2 regions of the Streptomyces sp. NPDC052064 genome follow, and region 2 is predicted to be linked to the other one. Evidence: riboswitches for the same ligand, from Rfam matches in the RefSeq annotation. Region 2 holds a riboswitch; the other holds the start of a gene.
What was found. Region 2 has a riboswitch for glycine ahead of gcvT (glycine cleavage system aminomethyltransferase GcvT). Riboswitches for the same ligand answer to the same signal wherever they lie in the genome.
Positions count from the first base shown of each region.

Region 1: linked by a shared signal. The riboswitch ahead of gcvP (aminomethyl-transferring glycine dehydrogenase) and the one ahead of gcvT (glycine cleavage system aminomethyltransferase GcvT) in region 2 are both predicted to bind glycine.

Region 1 is NZ_JBVJJE010000010.1:334,797-342,004, reverse strand. It holds gene ftsR (transcriptional regulator FtsR) at 1-66, shown strand, start outside; gene ACZ6TU_RS27675 (bifunctional nuclease family protein) at 151-624, shown strand; gene ACZ6TU_RS27670 (MerR family transcriptional regulator) at 940-1,623, shown strand; gene ACZ6TU_RS27665 (DNA polymerase IV) at 1,757-3,160, shown strand; gene ACZ6TU_RS27660 (PRC-barrel domain-containing protein) at 3,185-3,559, opposite strand; glycine riboswitch at 3,673-3,768, shown strand; gene gcvP (aminomethyl-transferring glycine dehydrogenase) at 3,946-6,831, shown strand; gene ACZ6TU_RS27650 (TOBE domain-containing protein) at 6,883-7,208, opposite strand, start outside.
Region 2 is NZ_JBVJJE010000008.1:299,780-306,987, reverse strand. It holds gene ACZ6TU_RS23345 (L-serine ammonia-lyase) at 1-647, opposite strand, end outside; gene glyA (serine hydroxymethyltransferase) at 730-1,992, opposite strand; gene gcvH (glycine cleavage system protein GcvH) at 2,007-2,384, opposite strand; gene gcvT (glycine cleavage system aminomethyltransferase GcvT) at 2,488-3,618, opposite strand; glycine riboswitch at 3,656-3,778, opposite strand; glycine riboswitch at 3,779-3,879, opposite strand; gene ACZ6TU_RS23325 (AAA family ATPase) at 4,061-4,729, shown strand; gene ACZ6TU_RS23320 (enhanced serine sensitivity protein SseB) at 4,797-5,585, shown strand; gene ACZ6TU_RS23315 (enhanced serine sensitivity protein SseB C-terminal domain-containing protein) at 5,749-6,549, shown strand; gene ACZ6TU_RS23310 (ABC transporter permease) at 6,893-7,208, shown strand, end outside.

The DNA.
Region 1 (7,208 bases), on a different contig from region 2:
GCGGGGCTCACGGTGAAGCTGCACGCCGCGCTGGTGCAGACGGCGCTCGGGGTGCGGCTGCCCTGAGACGGCCGGTCGCGGAGGGCCGGAACAGGCGCCTGTTCCCGGCCCGACTACCCAAACATCCCGAGCACGGCCTAGGGTTGCTGTGTGAACGAGCTCGATGTCGTAGGTGTCCGGGTGGAAATGCCCTCCAACCAACCGATCGTGCTGCTGCGTGAAGTGGGAGGCGACCGTTACCTCCCCATCTGGATCGGACCGGGGGAGGCGACGGCGATCGCCTTCGCCCAGCAGGGCATGGCTCCTGCGCGGCCGCTGACCCACGACCTGTTCAAGGACGTGCTGGAAGCCGTCGGCCAGGAGCTCACGGAAGTGCGCATCACGGACCTGCGGGAGGGCGTCTTCTACGCGGAGCTGGTCTTCGCCAGCGGCGTCGAGGTGAGCGCCCGCCCGTCCGACGCCATAGCGCTGGCCCTGCGCACCGGTACGCCGATCTACGGCAGTGACACGGTGCTCGACGACGCCGGTATCGCGATCCCGGACGAGCAGGAGGACGAAGTGGAGAAGTTCCGCGAGTTCCTCGACCAGATCTCCCCGGAGGACTTCGGTAGCAGCAGTCAGTGAGCTCCGGATTCCGGTAAGAGCCGGATGGCGCGGAGTATCAGCGGTCAGTGAGACGTGTGGGCGGCCCGGCGGACGATGTGGTCCGCGGCAGGGTCGCCCGCCGCATGTGTGACGGGGGAATTGCCCGCTGTGCCGGAGGCGAGTGAGAGCGTCACACGGCCTGTTTCGGAGGCATTCGGCTAGCCTTTCCCCGCGGTGGGGCACGGGAAACCACTCCTAGGGTGATTATCACTCGGCGTGGCGAGTGTGGCGATCGTTGACGCACCCCGGGTGACTGCCTACCGTCGAGAAGGCAGGTCAAGGACGGAGGTCGGCGTGAGAAGCAGCGGCGACGGTACGGCTGGGGGTGGCCCCGAGCGCAGTCTCAGGGCGAGCGGTCCGTACCCTCCCCCGGGCTCACGGCTCCGCCCGAGCGGGGGGTGCCCCCAGCCCGGCGGGGTGGCTGATCACGCTCCGCAGCGACCGACGGCCGTGCCGAGCAGCGGAGGGACGACGTCCATGGCGTCCGAGCAGATCGGCTATCGCGGCCCCACGGCCTGCGCGGCCGCCGGTATCACCTACCGGCAGCTGGACTACTGGGCCCGCACGGGCCTCGTCGAGCCGAGTGTGCGGCCCGCCTACGGGTCGGGGACGCAGCGGCTGTACAGCTTCCGGGACGTCGTCGTCCTGAAGATCGTCAAGCGGTTCCTCGACACCGGGGTGTCGCTCCAGAACATCCGCACGGCCGTCCAGCACCTGAGAGAACGCGGTTTCCGCGACCTGGAGCGGATGACGCTGATGAGCGACGGAGCGACGGTCTACGAGTGCACCTCGCCGGATGAGGTCCACGCCCTGCTCCAGGGGGGCCAGGGTGTCTTCGGGATTGCCGTGGGCGTGGTGTGGCGGGATGTCGAGAGCGCGTTGTCCCAGCTGCACGGGGAGCGGATCGACACCGGCGAGACCCTGGTCGGGCCCAACCCGGCGGACGAGCTGGCGCGGCGGCGGAACCGGGCCGTTTGAGCCGTCCGGCAGTGCGGTGCCCCCGCGGCCGCTACAGGCGCGACGTTTCCGCGTCGGGATGCAAGCGGTTTCTCCCAGGGCGTCAGGGCGGTTGTCCGGGGCGTTGTCAGTGGCGTAGGGCAGCATCGGAGTTGTGAGAACCGCGCCCACGATCCTGCATCTCGACATGGACGCCTTCTTCGCCTCGGTGGAGCAGGTGTCCAAGCCGAGTCTGCGCGGGAAGGCCGTCGTCGTGGGCGGGCTCGGGCCGCGGGGCGTCGTGGCCACGGCGTCGTACGAGGCCCGGGTCTTCGGGGTGCATTCGGCGATGCCGATGGGGCAGGCGCGGCGGCTCGCGCCCAACGCCGCGTATCTCGTGCCGCGCTTCGAGCTCTACCGGACGATCAGCGAGCGGGTGATGGAGCTGCTGCGGGCGTTGTCGCCCCTGGTGGAGCCGCTGAGTCTGGACGAGGCCTTCGTGGACCTGGAGGCCGGGGGAGCGGCCTGGGACGAGCAGTCGGCGCGGCTGGTCGGGGCGCAGTTGCGCGCGGACATACGGGCCGTCACCGGGCTCACGGGGTCGGTGGGGCTCGCCGCCTCCAAGATGCTCGCGAAGATCGCGTCGGAGCAGGCCAAGCCGGACGGGCTGGTGGTGATCGCGCCGGGGACCGAGCGGGCGATGCTCGGGCCGATGTCGGTGCGGATTCTGCCGGGGGTCGGGCCGGCGACGGGCGACCATCTGCGGCGGGCCGGGATCACCACGGTCGAGGAGATCGTCGAGGCGGGGGAGGACGAGTTGGTCCGGCTGCTGGGGAAGGCGCACGGACACGGGCTCTACGCCATGGCGCTGGCGCGGGACGACCGGCCTGTCGTGGCGGAGCGGGAGACGAAGTCGGTGTCGGTCGAGGACACCTACGACGTGGACATCCACGACCGGGTGCGGGTCGGGCTCGAGGTGCAGCGACTCGCCGACCGGTGCGTGCGGCGGCTGCGCGGGGCCGGGCTGTCCGGGCGGACGATCGTGCTGAAGGTGCGGCGGTACGACTTCTCGACGCTCACCCGGTCCGAGACGCTGCGCGGGCCGACGGACGATCCCGGGGTGATCCGCGAGGCGGCGGCCAGGTTGCTGGACTCGGTCGACACGACGGGCGGTGTGCGGCTGCTCGGGGTGGGCGTCAGCGGGCTCGCCGACTACACGCAGGAGGATCTCTTCGCGCAGGCGGCGGGGGAGCGGGCGGAGGCGCAGGGGCCGGTCGAGGAGCCTGCCGTGGCGCCGGTCGAGGAGCAGCCGGCGCTCGCCGAGCGGCGGTGGCCCGCCGGGCACGACGTACGGCACGCCGTGTTCGGGCACGGGTGGGTGCAGGGCAGCGGTCTGGGGCGGGTCACCGTGCGGTTCGAGACGCCCGGCTCGGAGCCCGGGCGGGTGCGGACCTTCCGGGTCGACGATCCGGATCTGGAGCCGGCGGATCCGCTGCCGCTGGTGTTACCGAGACCGGAGGAGAGCCGCGGGCCGGAGGGTGGGTCCGGAGCTGTGGGACTGCGGTCCGCTGTCCCTTAGAGGGCTGGACGGCTTGCCGGGGCTTCAGGCCGTCTCGTCCGTGCCTGCCAGCTTGCCGAAGTCGTGGTCCGCGAGCGGGGGAGATGCGGCGACGTCGAGGCCGTAGTGGTGGTAGAGCTGGAGTTCCTGTTCCGGGGAGAGGTGGCGGCCCACGCCGAAGTCGGGGGCGTCCTTGATCAGGGCACGGTCGAAAGGCACGTGGAGGGCGCCGTCGATCAGTTCACTGGGCTCGAGCGGGACGAAAGCGTCCCTGCTGAACAGGCCGGTCCGTATGGCAGCCCACTCCGGCTCGCCGGTGGCGTCGTCGAGGTAGATCTCGTCGATCGTGCCGATCCTGGTTCCGTTGCGGTCGAACGCCTTGCGGCCGATCAGGTTGCGCGGATCGATATCGGTTCGCACGGGCCCTCCACATGGTCGCAACTCATCCGTAAGCACAACAAAACGGCACAATCGGTGAGGCGGCCACTCGAAGGTTCGTGCGTTGACCTCGCTGGTACGCTGACAGCGGCTGCTGACCCCGTGCGGGAGAGTCCTCCAGACACCATCGGAGGCGCCGAAGGAGCAAATCCTCCCCGGAATCTCTCAGGCTCACGTACCGCACGGACGAGGTCACTCTGGAAAGCAGGGCGGGTGTCGACGGCTTCCGCTCTCACCGACGGTGAAAGCCGGAGGCCTTCGGGCGATCCGGTGAAGCTCTCAGGTTGAGATGACAGAGGGGGAGGCCGTTCGGGTACCCGTCCCGTGGTGCCCCTCGAAGGTCGTGTCAGACCAGGAGGCCTCCGCAAATGACCGCCCATCGCATTCCGCTCTCCGAGCTCGAAGAGGCAGTTCCCTTCGAGCAGCGCCACATCGGCCCCGACCACGAGGCCCGCGCCAAGATGCTGGCGCAGGTCGGCTACGGCTCGCTGGACGAGCTCACGGCCGCCGCGGTCCCGGCCGTGATCAAGAGCGCCGAGGCGCTGGACCTGCCGGGCGCCCGCAGCGAGGCCGAGGTGATCGCCGAACTGCGCTCCCTCGCCGACCGCAACCAGGTCCTCGGCTCCATGATCGGACTCGGGTACCACGGCACGTTCACGCCGCCGGTGATCATGCGCAACGTCATGGAGAACCCGGCCTGGTACACGGCCTACACGCCGTACCAGCCGGAGATCTCGCAGGGGCGGCTCGAGGCGCTGCTCAACTTCCAGACCATGGTCGCCGACCTCACCGGACTGCCGACCTCCGGTGCCTCCCTGCTCGACGAGGGCACCGCGGCCGCCGAGGCCCTTGCGCTGTCGCGGCGCCTCGGCAAGAACAAGAAGGGCCTGTTCCTGGTCGACGCGGACGCGTTGCCGCAGACCATCGCCGTGATCCAGACCCGGGCCGAGCCGACCGGCGTCGAGGTCGTCGTCGCCGATCTCAGCGAGGGCATTCCCGCCGAGATCGCCGAGCGCGAGATCAACGGCGTGCTGATCCAGTACCCGGGCGCCTCCGGAGCCGTACGGGACATCAAGCCGGTCATCGACCAGGCGCACGAGCTCGGGGCGCTCGTCACCGTCGCGGCCGATCTGCTCGCGCTGACGCTGCTGAAGTCGCCCGGTGAGCTCGGCGCGGACATCGCCGTCGGGACGACGCAGCGCTTCGGTGTGCCGATGGGCTTCGGCGGTCCGCACGCCGGTTACATGGCGGTCCAGGAGAAGATGGCGCGCAGCCTGCCCGGGCGGCTCGTCGGCGTGTCCGTCGACGCGGACGGTAACAGGGCCTACCGGCTGGCGCTCCAGACGCGTGAGCAGCACATCCGCCGCGAGAAGGCCACCAGCAACATCTGCACCGCGCAGGTGCTGCTCGCCGTCATGGCCGGCATGTACGCCGTCTACCACGGGCCGGAGGGCCTGAAGGGCATCGCGCGGCGCACCCACCGGTACGCCACCGTCCTCGCCGCCGGGCTCGCGAGCGGCGGTGTCGAGGTCGTGCACGGTTCCTACTTCGACACGCTCACCGTGCGCGTCGAGGGCCGGGCCGCCGACGTCGTGGCCGCCGCGCAGGAGAACGGGGTCAATCTCCGTCTCGTCGACGCCGACCACGTCTCGATCGCCTGCGACGAGACCACCACGCGGGCCCAGCTGCGAGCCGTGTGGGCCGCCTTCGGTCTCGAAGGCGTCATCGAGGCGCTGGACGCGGCCACCGAGGACGGGCTTCCGGACGCGCTGCTGCGGACCGACGAGTACCTGACGCACCCCGTCTTCCACCAGCACCGCTCCGAGACCGCCATGCTGCGCTACCTGCGCCGGCTGGCCGACCGCGACTACGCGCTCGACCGGGGCATGATCCCGCTGGGCTCCTGCACCATGAAGCTCAACGCGACCACGGAGATGGAGCCGGTCACCTGGCCCGAGTTCGGGCAGCTGCACCCCTTCGCGCCCGCCGAGCAGGCGGGGGGCTACCGGACGCTCATCCGCGAGCTGGAGGACCGTCTCGCCGAGGTCACCGGGTACGACAAGGTGTCCCTCCAGCCGAACGCCGGGTCGCAGGGCGAGCTGGCCGGTCTGCTCGCCGTACGCGGATACCACCGGGCCAACGGGGACGAGCAGCGCACCGTGTGCCTGATCCCGTCGTCCGCGCACGGCACCAATGCGGCGAGCGCGGTGATGGCGGGCATGAAGGTCGTCGTCGTGAAGACCGCCGAGGACGGCGAGATCGACGTCGAGGACCTGCGGGCGAAGATCGAGCAGTACCGCGACGAGCTGGCGGTGCTGATGATCACGTACCCGTCCACGCACGGCGTGTTCGAGGAGCATGTCGCCGACATCTGCGCCCAGGTGCACGAGGCGGGCGGGCAGGTCTACGTCGACGGGGCCAACCTCAACGCCCTCGTGGGACTCGCCAAGCCGGGACACTTCGGCGGTGACGTCTCGCACCTGAACCTGCACAAGACCTTCTGCATCCCGCACGGCGGCGGCGGTCCCGGCGTCGGTCCGGTCGCGGTGCGTGAACACCTCGCGCCGTACCTGCCGAACCACCCGCTCCAGCCCGAGGCGGGCCCGGAGACGGGGGTCGGTCCCATCTCCGCGGCCCCGTGGGGTTCCGCCGGCATCCTGCCGATCTCCTGGGCGTACGTCCGGCTCATGGGCGGCGAGGGGCTGAAGCGGGCCACGCAGGTCGCGGTGCTCAGCGCCAACTACATCGCCAGGCGGCTGGAGCCGCACTACCCGGTGCTCTACACCGGCCCCGGCGGGCTCGTGGCGCACGAGTGCATCATCGACCTGCGGCCGCTGACCAAGGCGACCGGGGTGAGCGTCGACGACGTCGCCAAGCGGCTGATCGACTACGGCTTCCACGCGCCGACGATGTCCTTCCCGGTGGCCGGGACGCTGATGATCGAGCCGACCGAGTCGGAGGACCTGGCCGAGCTGGACCGGTTCTGCGAGGCGATGATCGCCATCCGTGCGGAGATCGAGAAGGTCGGCTCCGGCGAGTGGCCCGCGGACGACAACCCGCTCCGGGGCGCCCCGCACACCGCCGGGACGCTCGCCGGGGAGTGGGAGCACGCCTACAGCCGTGAGGAGGCCGTCTTCCCGGCCGGGGTCTCGCCCGCAGACAAGTACTGGCCGCCGGTGCGCCGCATCGACCAGGCCTTCGGCGACCGTAACCTGGTCTGCTCCTGCCCGCCGCTGGACGCGTACGAGGACTGATCGGCCCGACCGGTCGTAAGGGAGGGGCTCCGCGGTGCGGGGCCCCTCCCGTCATTCGGCGGCGAGGGACACCTCGGTCGACTTGATCAGGGCGACAACGGGGGTTCCGGCCGACAGGGCGAGGTCGTCCGCGGCGTCCCTGGTGATCGCGGCGGTCAGTTCGCCGCCCTCGACGGTGACCCGGACGGACGCCATCGCGTCGCCGGTCGTGATGTCCGTGACCGTGCCGGGGAGCCGGTTGCGGATGGACAGGCCCTCGACGGGGACGGTGGCCAGCGAGACCTCCGTCGACTTCACCAGGGCGCGCACGGCGGTGCCCGGCGCGAGACCGAGGTCGTCCGCCGCCTCGCGGGTGATCGCCGCGGTGAGGGCCTGGC
Region 2 (7,208 bases):
ATCTCCAGCAGGCCGGCGCGGATCTCCTCCTCGGTGCGCCAGGCCCGCTCGTTCTCCAGCATCAGCGCGGAGATCGACAGGCCCGTCTCCTCGGTGAGGCGCAGGAGCTCGTCGCCCGTGCGGAAGGGGTACTTCAGCACGGTGTCGTCGAGCTTGATGCGGTCCGCGCCGACCGCCTCCTCGTCGACGACGAAGCCGCCGCCGACCGAGTAGTACGTCTTCGTCAGCAGCTCCGCGCCCGAGGCGTCGTACGCCCACAGGGTCATGCCGTTCGCGTGGTACGGCAGGGCCTTGCGGCGGTGCAGGACCATGTCGTCGTCGTAGGAGAACGCGATCTCGTGTTCGCCCAGCAGCCTCATCCGGCCGTCGGCCTTGATCGTCTCCACCCGTTCTTCGGCCGTCTCCACGTCCACCGTGCGCGGCGAGTCGCCCTCCAGGCCGAGCAGCACCGCCTTGGGCGTGCCGTGGCCGTGCCCGGTGGCGCCGAGCGAGCCGTAGAGCTCGGCGCGGACTTTCGCGGTCGGGGCCAGCAGTTCCTCGTTGCGCAGCCGCCTGGCGAACATCCGGGCGGCGCGCATGGGGCCGACCGTGTGGGAGCTGGACGGGCCGATGCCGATCGAGAACAGGTCGAAGACCGAGATGGCCACGGGGACTCCTGACTACGGGGGTGGTGCGAGGGGGCAGGGCGCCCCGCCCACGCGGGACGGGGCGCCCTGAAAGGTTTCTTCGTTATGTGTTCAGACCCGGGTACAGCGGGTGCTTGTCGGCCAGGGCCTTCACCCGGGCCTTGAGGGCCTCGGCGTCGTGGGACGGCTTCAGCGCCTCGGCGATGACGTCCGCGACCTCCGCGAAGTCCTCGGCCTGGAACCCGCGGGTGGCCAGGGCCGGCGTGCCGATCCGAAGGCCCGACGTCACCATCGGCGGGCGCGGGTCGTTCGGGATCGCGTTGCGGTTGACCGTGATGCCCACCTCGTGGAGGCGGTCCTCGGCCTGCCGCCCGTCCAGCTCCGAGTGACGCAGGTCCACCAGGACCAGGTGCACGTCCGTGCCGCCGGACAGAACGTCCACGCCCACGGCCCGGACGTCGTCCTTCACCAGACGCTCGGCCAGGATGCGGGCACCCTCCAGCGTACGGCGCTGGCGCTCCTTGAAGTCCTCCGAGGCCGCGACCTTGAAGGCGACCGCCTTGGCCGCGATCACGTGCTCCAGCGGACCGCCCTGCTGACCGGGGAAGACAGCGGAGTTGATCTTCTTGGCGAGCTCGGCCGTGGAGAGGATCACACCGCCGCGCGGGCCGCCCAGCGTCTTGTGGGTGGTCGTGGTCACCACGTGCGCGTGCGGGACCGGGTTCGGGTGCAGCCCGGCCGCGACGAGCCCCGCGAAGTGCGCCATGTCGACCATCAGGTACGCGCCGACCTCGTCCGCGATCCGGCGGAACGCGGCGAAGTCCAGCTGCCGCGGGTAGGCCGACCAGCCCGCGACGATCAGCTTCGGCTTCGACTCCTTCGCCAGCCGTTCCACCTCGGCCATGTCGACCCGGCCGTCTTCGCCGACGTGGTAGGCGACGACGTCGTAGAGCTTGCCGGAGAAGTTGATCTTCATGCCGTGGGTCAGGTGCCCGCCGTGCGCGAGGTTCAGACCCATGATGGTGTCGCCCGGCTTGAGCAGCGCGAACATCGCGGCCGCGTTGGCCTGGGCGCCCGAGTGCGGCTGCACGTTGGCGTGCTCGGCGCCGAACAGCTCCTTGACGCGGTCGATCGCGATCTGCTCGACCACGTCGACGTGCTCGCAGCCACCGTAGTAGCGGCGGCCCGGGTAGCCCTCGGCGTACTTGTTGGTGAGGACCGAGCCCTGCGCCTCCATGACCGCGACCGGGGCGAAGTTCTCCGAGGCGATCATCTCGAGCGTGGACTGCTGGCGGTGCAGCTCGGCGTCGACCGCGGCGGCCACGGCCGGGTCGAGCTCGTGCAGGGGTGTGTTCAGGACGGACATACGGCTACGACTCCTCAGCCGGCGGAGAACGCGGTGTACTCGTCGGCGGAGAGCAGGTCGCCCGGCTCCTCCGCGACCCGCACCTTGAACAGCCAGCCGCCCTCGAAGGGCGCCGAGTTCACCAGCGACGGGTCGTTCACGACGTCCTCGTTGACCTCGGTGACCTCACCGGAGACGGGGGAGTAGAGGTCGGACACCGACTTGGTCGACTCCAGCTCACCGCAGGTCTCGCCCGCGGACACCGAGTCACCGACCTCGGGGAGCTGGACGAAGACCACGTCGCCGAGCGCGTTGGCCGCGTGCTCCGTGATGCCGACCGTCGAGACGCCGTCCTCGGCGGCCGACAGCCACTCGTGCTCCTTGCTGTAACGCAGCTGCTGGGGGTTGCTCATGGCCTGGATTCTCCTGTACGCGCGGGAGTGCTGTTGACGGGGGACTGCTGGTGAGCTGGGACGAAGGGCGACGGGGGCGCTTGCCGCGGCCCCCGGCCAGTGTCTACTTCTGCCGCTTGTAGAACGGCAGCGCCACGACCTCGTACGGCTCGTGACTGCCCCGGATGTCCACGGCCACGCCTGGCGTCCCGGGCGCGGCGTGCGCGGCGTCGACGTACGCCATGGCGATGGGCTTGCCGAGGGTGGGGGAGGGGGCGCCGGAGGTGACCTCGCCGATCACCTCGCCGCCGGCGACGACGGCGTACCCGGCGCGCGGGACCCGGCGGCCCTCGGCGACGAGCCCGACGAGCACGCGCGGCGGGTTCTGCTCGGCCCGGGCGGCGGCCTCGCGCAGGGCCTCGCGCCCCACGAAGTCGCCCTCCTTCTCGAACTTCACCACCCGGCCGAGACCGGCGTCGAAAGGCGTCAGGGAGGTGCTCAGCTCGTGCCCGTACAGCGGCATGCCCGCCTCCAGGCGCAGCGTGTCGCGGCAGGACAGCCCGCACGGGACCAGTCCGGCGCCCTCGCCCGCCTTGGTCAGGGCCTGCCACACCTCGACCGCGTGCTCCGGCTTCACGAACAGCTCGAAGCCGTCCTCGCCGGTGTAACCGGTGCGGGCGATCAGGGCCGGGACCCCGGCGACGGTGCCGGGCAGGCCGGCGTAGTACTTCAGCCCGTCGAGGTCGGCGTCGGTGAGGGACTTCAGGATCCCGGGGGACTCCGGGCCCTGTACGGCGATCAGCGCGTAGGCGTCCCGGTCGTCGCGCACCTCGGCGTCGAAGCCGGCGGCTCGCTCGGTCAGCGCGTCCAGGACCACCTGGGCGTTGGAGGCGTTGGCGACGACCATGTACTCGGGGGCCTCGGTCTCGCCCAGCCGGTAGACGATCAGGTCGTCGAGGATGCCGCCGTCGGCCCGGCAGATCATGGTGTAGCGGGCGCGGCCCGGCTTGACGCCGCCGATGTTGCCGACGAGCGCGAAGTCGAGCAGGGCGGCGGCCTGCGGACCGGTGACGGTGATCTCGCCCATGTGGGAGAGGTCGAAGAGCCCGGCCTTCGTGCGCACGGCGGTGTGCTCGTCGCGCTCGGAGCCGTAGCGCAGGGGCATGTCCCAGCCGGCGAAGTCGGTCATCGTCGCGCCGAGCGAACGATGCAGGGCATCGAGCGCGGTGTGGCGGAGTTCTCCTGTACTGCTCATCGGTCGCGTCTCCCAGGGGCATGACGGGCGAGGTCGTTCCTCCCCATCTGTCATCGGAACCTGAGAGGTTCGCCATGACCACGGGGGACACGGCTTGCACCTTGGGTGGAGCCACGCCCGTCGCCTCGACGACAGGAGATGGCCCGCTTTTCAGATGTGCCTCGCCCGCGCGGTAACGGGGCCTGAGAGATTCAAGGGAGGGACTTGCTCCTTCGGCGCCCCAGCGTCAGACGGTGCTGGGGACTCTCCCGCGCGGATTCAAACGGCCGGTATGCAGTTGGCGCGCACATCATTGCACGCATCGTCGCGGGGTGGCAGGGCACCACCCTGTAGCAGGCCTGTTGCAGGAAGAGGACTAAAACCAGAGACATCGGGCATTACCTTCTCTTTACGCTCAGCGGGGATGGGACTCCATACCTGGCCCCAGGGGAGGACGATCACGGTGAACAGGACCACCGCGTACGCCACGACATCGGGCGTCGCGCTGCCCGAGCAGCCGGCCGTTCCGGCACGCGCGGCCTGTGGCCCGCTGCCGGTGCCGGTCGTCCGCGACCTGCGCGAGCGCGCAGGCCGCAGCCCGCACGCGCTGCTCTTCGGCGCCCGCGACCTCGTCGTGGTCACGGGCCTGCCCGGCAGCGGCAAGTCCACGCTGATGCGGCGCACCGTGCCCGGCCGGCGCATCGACTCCCAGGACACCCGAGACCGCTGGGACGGCCGCATGTCGCGCTTCCTGCCGTACGCGGTCTACCGCCCGCTCGTCCGCCTCGCCCACTACACCGGGTTGCGGCGCGCCCTGCGCACCGGGGAGGGCGTCGTGGTGCACGACTGCGGCACCCAGGCCTGGGTCCGCCGCTGGCTGGCCCGCGAGGCCCGCCGCCGGGGCGGCACCCTGCATCTGCTCATGCTCGACGTCACCCCCGAGGAGGCCCTGGCCGGCCAGCGCGACCGCGGCCGCGGTGTCTCGCGGTACGCGTTCCTGCGCCACCGCGCGGCGACCACCCGCCTGTTGCGCTCCGTGGAGCGGGGCGAACTGCCCGCGGGCTGCGGCTCGGCGATCCTCGTCGACCGGGACGCGGCGGACACCCTGCGCCGGATCGGGTTCATGGGCTGACCGCCGGCGGCCGGCGAGCCGCTAGCCTTTTGAGTCACAGCAGTGGTTCCAGGCAGGCGGTAGGCAGATGGACTTCCCGGCGGACTTCTCCGCGGACTTCCCGGCGCACACGCAGACCCACCCGCACGGCGGATGGCCCGGCAACGAACTGGAGGAGGTGCTCTCGGCCTCCCTCGGCGCCGGGCCGTCGGCCGGCGGGCGGATCGTCGAGGTGCTCGGCCGGAGTTTCGTCTGGGTCCCCCTGCCGAGTGGCGGCGGCCCCCAGAGCGGCCCTCTCGACCTGCCCGGGATAGAGATCGAGGGCCAGGCGTACGTACCGGTGTTCAGCTCCGAGGAGCAGTTCCGCCAGGTCGTCGGCTCCCATATGTCGTACACCATCGCGCCCGCCGTGGAGTTCGCCCGCGGCCTGCCCCCGCACGCCGGGATAGCCGTCAATCCGGGCGGGGTGGTCGGCATACCGCTCCCGCCGCCCGCCGTGGCCGAGCTCTGCAGGGCCGGCCGGACACCCTTGGACGGCCCCGCGAGCGGCGGCCGGGTCCGCCTCTTCGAGCCCGACTGGCAGGACGACCCGGTGGACTTCCTCGCCGCCGCCTCCGCCGAGTTCGAGGCGATCGGCGTCGTCGTCACGGCCCGCCGCTGCCTCGCCGCGATCGAGACCGCCGACCCGGTGATGTTCGTGGGCGTCGAACTCTCCCAGTGGGAAGGTGACCTGCGAGCCCTCCCGCTGGAGGCCCTGTCCCGAGCCGTGACCAAGTCCCCGGCCCCCTGGCCGGTCAACCTGGTCCTCCTGGACGTGGCGGAGGACCCGGTGGGCACCTGGATGAAGGACAGGGTCCGGCCCTTCTACCAGCGGTAGGGCAACCGGCCGAGGGGTGCGGGGCTGTAGCATCATGCGGCTCCGCCGCGTGGGCGCGATCGACCACGAACAACCCGCGGCCGCGAGACGACACCAAGCTCCGAGCTCATGGGCGGGCTTAAGCTAGGTCACGGTCGAGGCGTTGTACGAAGGGGCGGTAAAGGTGAGCGCGAGCGGCACGGCCGCGGCCGGACAGGTCGAGCACATGCTGCGCCAGGTCACGCCCGGGCGTTACGACGCCTACGAGGCACTCCTGCGCGCGCTCGCCACCCCGCACACCGGCCAGATCTGGATGCTTCTCTGGCACGGCCAGGCGGGCTCCCCCGACGCCCAGTACGGGAACATGGAGGTCGACGGCTACGGCTACGCCCCCTGCGTGACCTCGGCCCAGGAGCTCTCGGCCAGCGGCTGGAACCGCTCGTACGAGGTGGTCGACGGAATCGACGTCGCCCGCGCCCTCTACCCCGACCACTACGGCCTCTGGCTCAACCCGCACGCCCCCGGCGGCGGCGTCGGCATCCCGTGGCTCGACCTGCGCCGCGTCGCCACGGGCCTGGACCGCCAGCCCGCCGGACCGCTGCGGCTGTCCGAACCGGCCATCGAGATCCCGCAGTTCTACGCCCTGCTCGCGCAGAACGCCCACCGCACCCCGGCCGTCCGCTCACTGCGCCGGGCCTGGGTGCAGCCCGCGCTCGGGGCGCCGTATCTCGCCATCGGACTGGATGTGTACGACACCTCGCCGCCGGCGGTGGATTCCGTGCGCGCGATGATGCAGCAGTCCCTCGGTGCCGTACCGGACGGGCTGCCCGTCTCGACCGTAGCCATGTCCGACGAACACGACCCGGTCGCCATGTGGCTGCGTGCGAGCGCCCGCCCCTTCTACGACCGCGAGGCCCACGCCACCGCCCCTGTCCAGGCCCCGGCCTCGGGCTACGGCTTCCCCCCGGCTCAGGGCAGGTACTGACCCGCCCCGCGGCCGACCCGCGGGCCCCCGATTCCCACTCTCAAAACGAGACAGGCTCTCAGCTCTTCGCGCGTAGATAAGGGTGAAAAATGAGAGTATGCCCTAAAGTGCCCCTATTGCAGTGCGTCCGACCCCCGTTACCCGTTGTCCGGATAACGGAACCCCGCAGACAGCATCACGTTTACGCATCCTTTCACCGCCAAGTCTGGCAACAGATCGCCAAAGCGTTGAAGACTCCCCGCAAGACACGGGCCGGGTCGGTCTCGTGTACGAGACAAACAAAACCGCTACAGCGGCAGCCAGGGGCTCGGCGATCGCCGGCCCGAGAGGGGTCAATCGCACCGTGACCGCACCGATCGAGACCACCGGGGCGGAAGCCGGAGCACAGCCCGAGGCCGTGCTCTCCGGGGTCAAGAAGAGCCAGATCGAAGGGCGTTCTCTCACCCAGATCGCCTGGATGCGCTTCAAGCGGGACAAGGTGGCGATGGCGGGAGGCGTCGTCGTCATTCTGCTCGTGACGATGGCGGTGTTCTCCAAGCCGATCCAGTGGATCTTCAACCTCGATCCCAACAAGTTCAACCAGGACCTCATCGACCCCGCCCTGCTCGCCCCCAAGGGCGGCTGGGGAGGCATGAGTTGGGACCACCCGCTCGGCGTGG